Regions from separate parts of the Candidatus Endoriftia persephonae genome, predicted to be linked through region 1. Evidence: predicted binding sites of a transcription regulator. Region 1 holds the regulator's gene; the other holds the start of a gene.
What was found. Region 1 encodes FliA, which starts transcription of late flagellar genes. Its sites were predicted from a motif close to GCTAAAGTTNNNNNNNNNNCNGCCGATA; they were not measured.

Region 2: a site for FliA is predicted at 1,637-1,664, ahead of L0Y14_RS02835 (methyl-accepting chemotaxis protein). Genes of this name have one in related genera too.

What each region holds. Positions count from the first base shown of each region.
Region 1 covers NZ_CP090569.1:2,727,336-2,731,246, reverse strand. The annotation lists gene flhF (flagellar biosynthesis GTPase FlhF) at 1-903, shown strand, start outside; gene L0Y14_RS12330 (MinD/ParA family protein) at 890-1,777, shown strand; gene L0Y14_RS12325 (RNA polymerase sigma factor FliA) at 1,774-2,523, shown strand; gene cheY (chemotaxis response regulator CheY) at 2,632-3,006, shown strand; gene L0Y14_RS12315 (protein phosphatase CheZ) at 3,092-3,823, shown strand; gene L0Y14_RS12310 (chemotaxis protein CheA) at 3,904-3,911, shown strand, end outside.
Region 2 covers NZ_CP090569.1:594,529-598,439, reverse strand. The annotation lists gene cysS (cysteine--tRNA ligase) at 153-1,538, opposite strand; gene L0Y14_RS02835 (methyl-accepting chemotaxis protein) at 1,757-3,911, shown strand, end outside.

The DNA of each region.
Region 1 (3,911 bases):
GAGCTGCGTCGGATGATGGAACTGGAGCTCTCCGAGCTGACCTGGCGTGACTTGGGGGAGCGATCACCGCAGAAACAGGAGCTGATGCGGCAACTGATGGAGTTGGGGCTGAGTGCCGATCTCTGCCGCAAGCTGGCCGAGCGGGTCGATGCAACGGAGAGCCCGGAGCAGGCTTGGCGGCAGGCGATGTTCCACCTCATCGGCGAACTGCCGGTGATGGATGGGGATATGTTGGAGCAGGGCGGCGTGATTGCCCTGGTGGGGCCAACCGGGGTGGGCAAGACCACCAGTATCGCCAAACTGGCGGCGCATTTCTGTCTGCGCCAGGGTTCCAGAAGTCTGGCGCTGATCACCTGTGACAGCTATCGCATTGGTGCCCAGGAGCAGCTGCATAACTACGGCCGGATCCTCAATGTGCCGGTGCGTTCAGCCGCCAGCGCGGATGAATTGAGCGATGCGCTGCATACCTTCTCAGGCAAGCGGTTGGTGCTAATCGATACAGCGGGCATGAGTCAGCGAGATCTGCAGTTCAGTGAACGACTGTCGTTGATCACCGCCGGCAACCATCCGGTGACGACCCTGCTGACCCTCTCCGCCACCACCCAACGTGCCGCGATGAACCATGCGGTGAACGCCTTCCGTGTCGCCAATCCGGTGGGGGTGGTGTTAACCAAGATGGATGAAGCGGCATCCCTGGGCGGGGTGTTCAGTACCCTGATCGAGGCCGGGTTGCCGCTTGCCTTTACCACTGATGGGCAGCGGGTGCCGGAGGATCTGCATCTGGCAAGGGCTCACACGCTTGTCAGTCAAGCCATCGAACTCGCCCAGGAGGCAGGGGAGGTGCTGGATGAGGCCTACCTGGCTCTCGCATTTGGAGGAACGGGTGAACATGCTCATGTCTGATCAGATCGAAGACCAAGCCGCCGGGTTACGCCGCATGGTGAATCCCGAGCCGGTGCGAGTGATTGCCGTGACTGGCGGCAAGGGTGGGGTTGGCAAGACTAATATCTCGGTCAATCTGGGGGTGGCGATGGCGGAGATGGGGCGGCGCGTGATGTTGCTGGATGCGGATCTCGGGCTGGCCAATATCGATGTGATGCTCGGCTTGCATCCCGAGTTCGATCTCTCCCATGTGATGCGCGGCGAGCGCCGCCTGGAGGAGATCCTGGTGACCGGCCCTCACGGCATGAAGGTGGTGCCAGGGGCCTCCGGTGTGCAAAAGATGGCCGAACTGAGTACCGCGCAGCATGTCGGTCTGATCAATGCTTTCAGTGAGCTGGCCAACGATGTCGATGTACTGCTGATCGATACCGCTGCCGGGATCTCCGACCAGGTGGTCAGTTTTAGTCGTGCGGCGCAGGAGGTGGTGGTGGTGGTCTGCGATGAGCCGGCCTCGATCACCGATGCCTACGCCATCATCAAGCTGCTCAACCGGGAACACGGTGTCAGTCGTTTTCGGGTGCTCGCCAACATGGTGAGAACGGTGCAGGAGGGGCGTGATCTCTACAATAAGATGTGTCGGGTCACCGACCGTTATCTGGATGCGATGCTTAGCTACATGGGCAGCATTCCTTATGACGAACAGCTGCGCAAAGCGGTCAAAGCACAGCGGCCGGTGGTGGATGGTTTCCCGCGTTCAAAGGCTGCACAGGCATTCAAGAATCTGGCGAAGAAGGCCGATACTTGGCCGCTCCCCACCGGGGTTAGTGGTGATCTGCAGTTTTTTGTTGAGCGTCTGATCCAGTTTTCAAGTCAATACGGGGAGAGTGCAAGGTGAACGGCTTGGCGAGTTACACGGCCATTCAGAACGATCAGGAGCACGATGATCTGGTGACCCGGCATGCGGGGCTGGTGAAGCGCATTGCCTATCATCTGATGAGCCGTCTGCCGCCGAATGTGCAGGCAGATGATCTGATCCAGGCGGGTATGCTGGGGCTGCTGGAGGCGAGTCGCAACTACGACCCCACCCAGGGTGCCAGTTTTGAGACCTATGCGGGGATTCGCATTCGTGGCTCGATGATCGATGAGATCCGTCGCAGTGACTGGACGCCCCGCTCGGTACACCGCAAGGCGCGCATGGTCTCTGATGCAATGCGCGAGATCGAAAATGCAGAGGGGCGGGATGCCCGTGATGTTGAAGTGGCTGAGGCGCTCAACCTGTCACTCAAGGAGTATCACCAGATCCTGAAGGATTCCACCGGCTCGAGGGTCTTCAGCCTGGATGAGCTGACCGCGGTCGGCGAGATCAACATCACCCCTGCCACCGGCAAGAATACCTATGAAGGGCCGTTTGAAGGGCTGCAGAAAGATGCGTTTAAGAATGCGCTGGCGGAGGCGATCGCCGGTCTGCCGGAGCGTGAACGGCTGGTGATCTCCATGTATTACGACGACGAACTCAATCTGAGAGAGATAGGTCAGGTGCTTGGTGTGAGTGAATCCCGGGTCTGCCAGATCCACAGTCAGGCTACGCTACGTTTGCGTTCGCGTCTGAGCGAGTGGCTGACTTTGGTGGAAGAGGAGTGAGTCTCAATGGTCGGAACAGAACGGTTTGGGGGGAAGTCAATGCTGCAACGCACTTCTTCCAGTCTTACAGTGGCGACACAGTGATGGGAGGTTGCCTTGGATAAAAATATGAAGATTCTCATTGTGGACGACTTCTCCACCATGAGGCGCATCATCAAGAACCTGTTACGGGATCTGGGTTTTACCAATACCCATGAGGCCGATGACGGGACCACCGCGTTACCGATGCTGCAGAACGGGAACTTCGATTTCCTGGTTAGTGACTGGAACATGCCAGGCATGACCGGCATCGATCTTCTCAAAGCGGTGCGTGCCGATGCCAAGCTTGCCGCTTTGCCGGTATTGATGGTGACTGCCGAATCGAAGCGAGAGCAGATCATCGAAGCAGCGCAGGCGGGGGTCAACGGCTATGTGGTTAAGCCATTTACCGCAGCGACTTTGGAAGAAAAGATCAACAAAATCTTCGAACGTATCGAAGGTTGATGTACTCCAGGGACAGCTAGCGTTGGCGAATGTGTCGTTTGCGTCCATTTTGTCGGTATAGCAGGCCCTAGTCGGGAGAGACCAGATGCAGGAAACACCGGATATTGGTACTGCTCGTCTGGAGACGGCACGTGCTTTGGTCGAAATGCTTGAGGCAGGGAAAAATCAGGAGGCCGAGCAGCTCATCGCAGAGCTGTCGCTGGGAAGAGAGAGCGAGCTATTTCAAGAGGTTGGCCGTCTAACGCGCGAACTTCACGAAGCGATCAACGGCTTTCTGCTGGACGCCCGTATGGCGGAGCTGACCGAGATCGACATCCCCGATGCCAAAGAGCGTCTCAGCTATGTCATTACCATGACGCAACAATCGGCGGACCGCACTTTGACGGCTGTTGAGAAGAGCCTGCCGCTGGTGGCTGAGATGGAAGGGCGGGCGAAACAGCTTGCAGGAGAGTGGGATAAATTCCGTTCTCGACAGCTGAACAAGGACGAATTTCAGGAACTCAGCTTGGCGCTTGATGGTTTTCTAAAAGAGTCAGCCTGCAGTGCCGCCGCCCTGCATGAAAACATCTCAGAGGTATTGATGGCGCAGGACTTTCAGGATCTGACCGGGCAGATCATCAAGAAGGTGATCGATCTGGTGCAGGATCTGGAGCAGCGTCTGGTGATGCTGGTGCGGATTACCGGCCAGCGGATGGAGGTAAAACGGGAACAGCAGCCAGAGAAGCTTGAAGGGCCTGTGGTGCCTGGGGTGGATCAAGGGGATGTGGTGAACGGTCAGGATGAGGTGGACGACCTGCTTTCAAGCCTCGGATTTTAGTTCTGCGTTGAGTTGCCGACACACCTGCATGTGGAACTAGGAAAGTTTTTGAAGGTGTCAGCGGGCTTCGGGAGCAAAGCATGGCGAT
Region 2 (3,911 bases), 1.5 Mb from region 1:
TGGGAAGCGGAGTGACATGGAGTTACTTCAGCTGATCCTGCAGTTTCTGGCCGGACGAAGAAGAATAAAGGAACGGACTCCCTGTTCACTCACCATCATTGCGGCAACGGAATTGCCGCTATTCATTTTCCCATCGTTCAAAGCTACCTAGATCAGCCGCGCCGCCAACTGGTTCCCTGAGGGCCATCCTCGAGCAGAATACCGGCGGCCTGCAGTTCATCACGGATGCGGTCGGCCTCGGCCCAGTTCTTCTCTGCCCGTGCATCCAGACGCTGCTGGATCAGCGCATCTATATCCGCGTCCGACAAACCCCCTTCCGCACCAACGCCGCCTTTCAGATAGGCTTCTGGGTCATCTTGCAGAATCCCCAGCACGCCACCCAGCTGCCGCAACTCGGCCCCCAGCCCTGCGGCTTTCGCTGCACCGGTCTCCCGCAACCGGTTGATCTCGCGCACCATATCGAATAGCACCGCCAGAGCCTCCGGAGTGTTGAAGTCATCGTCCATCACCGCATGAAAACGTTCGATAAAGGCCTCACCACCGGCGGGCTCAACCTCATCCAGACCGCGCAAGGCAGTGTAGAAGCGGGTCAGCGCAGCGCGAGCATTCTCCAAGTGTTCTTCATCATAATTGAGCGGTGAGCGATACTGACTGGTGAGGATAAAGTAGCGCACCTCTTCGGCACGATAGCGCTGCAGAATCTCCCGCACGGTAAAGAAGTTGCCCAAGGATTTCGACATCTTCTCATCATTGATCCGCACAAAGCCGTTGTGCATCCAGTATTTAACGAAGGAGTGGCCGGTGGCGCCCTCCGACTGGGCGATCTCGTTCTCGTGGTGCGGAAAGGTCAGATCAGCGCCGCCGCCATGAATATCGAAGCTATCGCCTAGAGCGCAGGTCGACATGGCAGAGCACTCGATGTGCCAGCCGGGACGACCCTGGCCCCAGGGAGAGTCCCAGGCCGGCTCGCCAGGCTTAGCTGACTTCCACAGGGCAAAGTCGAGGGGATCGCGCTTTATCTCGTCCACCTCGACCCGCGCACCCGACTCAAGGTCATCGATCGACTTGCCGGAGAGCTTGCCGTAGTCGGGGAAGCTGCGCACATCGTAGTAGACGTCACCATTCTCGACGGCATAGGCGTGACCATTGTCGATCAGGCGCTGGATCATCACCAGGATCTCTTTCATATGGCCGGTGGCGCGTGGCTCATCGTCAGGTGGCAGCACGCCGAGCGCCGTCGCATCCTCATGCATCGCCTGGATGAAACGCTCGGTCAGCGCCATGAAGGGCTCGCCATTCTCGTTGGCACGATTGATGATCTTGTCGTCAATATCGGTGATATTGCGGATGTAGGTGACCTCGTACCCCATCGCCTTCAGATAACGGTAGACCACGTCGAACACCACCATCACCCGCGCATGCCCCAGGTGGCAGAGATCGTAGACGGTCATGCCGCAGACATACATGCGTACCCGCCCCTCTTCGAGGGGTTTAAACTCTTCTTTGCGGTTATTGAGGTCGTTGTAGATCTTGAGCATGGTGTGGACTACGTCTGCTGCTGTGTGGTGGGCGCATGGTAGCAAAAGCACTATCCACCACAAAGCAGGGCCGGCCAGGCACCAATTCCCACACAATCTCTAAACTCTTTTCCCAGCCAGTCGATACCCAGACTGCAACCAGAGAGAAGCTGTTTCCTAGCTCTTGGCAGTAGCCCCTTTGGCACCTCCATCAGAAGTAAAAACTGGCGAGTATCACCATGCCTGAAGAGAAAAAGTTCCGCTCCATCCGCAGCAAGATCCGTCGCACCCTGCTGATCCAGTTCGCCATCATGTTGCTGCTGACCGCCTCCTATCTCGCCTACAGCCAGAGTGTACTGGTGGAGCAGTTGGTAGAGGACCAGGCCAGCAGCTTGGCCGATGCCTACTTCGACAACATCAACACCCTGATGCTGAGCGGCGGCATGGCCAGCCGGGAGATCCCGCGCAGCAAACTGCTGTCGCGTCCGGAGGTACTCGACGCTCGCATCGTGCGTGGTGAAGGCATCACCAAGACCTTCGGCAAGGGCACAGACTACGCCAAGGTCAAGGATGAGTGGGACCAGCGCGGCCTCAACGGCGAAAACATCATGCAGTTCCGCGAAGGCGCAGATGGGCGGGTGCTCACCGTGGTAATCCCGATGCGGGCAAAAAAAGAGTATCGCGGCACCAACTGCCTGATGTGCCACGTAGTCGAAGAGAACAGCGTGCTGGGCGCGATACGTCTCGATTATTCCACCGCTGAACTCGATGCCGCCATCAACCGGGATCTGCTGGTCAATGTCGGCATCAACTCGGCGGTGATGCTGATTGCGCTGTTTGTGATCTCAGCGACCCTCGGCCGGCTGGTCTCAGCACCGCTGAAAAAGCTCTCCACGCGCATGCAAGCGGTTGCCGAAGGCACAGTGGACGTCTCCAAACGGATTCACGTGGAATCCAACGATGAGATCGGCGAACTGGCGAGCCACTTCAATCGGGCGATCAAGCGCTTCGGCGGTATCATCGACGATACCAAACGCCAATCGGCCGAGGCACAACGACTGAAGACTGCTCTCGACAACGTCTCCAGCGGCGTGATGGTCTCCGACACCTCCCACAACATCATCTACATGAACAAATCAGTGCTGCAGTTGCTGCACAACGCCGAGGCCGAGATCCAACAGGCGCTACCCGGCTTCTCCGCTGACGACCTGCTGGGCAAGAACATCGACGCCTTCCATCAGAACCCTGCGGAGAACCGCCAGATACTCGATCACCTCAGCTCAACCCACGCCACCGAACTCCACTTGGGCGGACGCACCCTAAGGATCATCGCCAACCCGGTGATCGACGAACAGGGCCAGCGGCTGGGAACCGCCGTCGAATGGGCCGACCGAACCAGCGAGGTGGAGGTGGAGCGCGAGGTTGGCGACATCATCGCTGCCGCCAACCGGGGCGATCTCAGCCAGCGCATCTCAATGAGCGGCAAATCGGGCTTCTACGCCCTCCTCAGCGAGTCGATCAACCACCTCCTCGAGGTCACCGACAACGCCATCAACGACATCTCTCGGATCGTCGCCGAACTGGCTGCCGGCAACCTGACAAAGACCATCACCAGCGACTACCAGGGCGCATTCGGCCAGCTCAAAGACGGCGTCAACGAAACCGTCAGCCAACTCAACCAGATCGTCTCCGAGATCCGCGACTCTTCAGACTTCATCAGGACCTCCGCAGACGAGATCGCCGCCGGCAACACCAGCCTCTCGGTCCGCACCGAGCAGGAGGCGGCCAGCCTCGAACAGACTGCCTCCTCCATGGAAGAGCTCACCAGCACCGTCAGCAACAATGCAAACAATGCCAGTCAGGCCAACCAGCTAGCGATCAGCGCCCGCAGTATCGCAGTCAAAGGCGGTGACGTGGTAGGCAATGCGGTGGCCGCGATGGGCGACATCCGCGACTCAAGTGAGAAGATAGCCGCCATCATCGGCGTGATCGATAAGATCGCCTTCCAGACCAATCTGCTCGCGCTCAACGCCTCGGTAGAGGCTGCCCGGGCCGGCGAGCAGGGGCGCGGCTTTGCGGTGGTGGCCACCGAGGTGCGCAATCTGGCCCAGCGCAGCGCCTCCGCTGCCAAAGAGATCAAGGAGTTGATCCATGACAGCGTCGACAAGGTCAATGCCGGCTACAAACTGGTGGACGAGTCGGGCAACACCCTGCAGGAGATCGTTAAGTCAGTGAAGCAGGTCGGCGGCCTGATCTCTGAGATCGCCGCCGCTAGCCAGGAGCAGATGGACGGCATCGCGCTAGTCAACCAGGCAGTCACCAGAATCGACGACGCCACCCAACAGAACGCGGCGCTCGCAGAAGAAACCGCCTCCGCCAGCACCAGTACCGCCC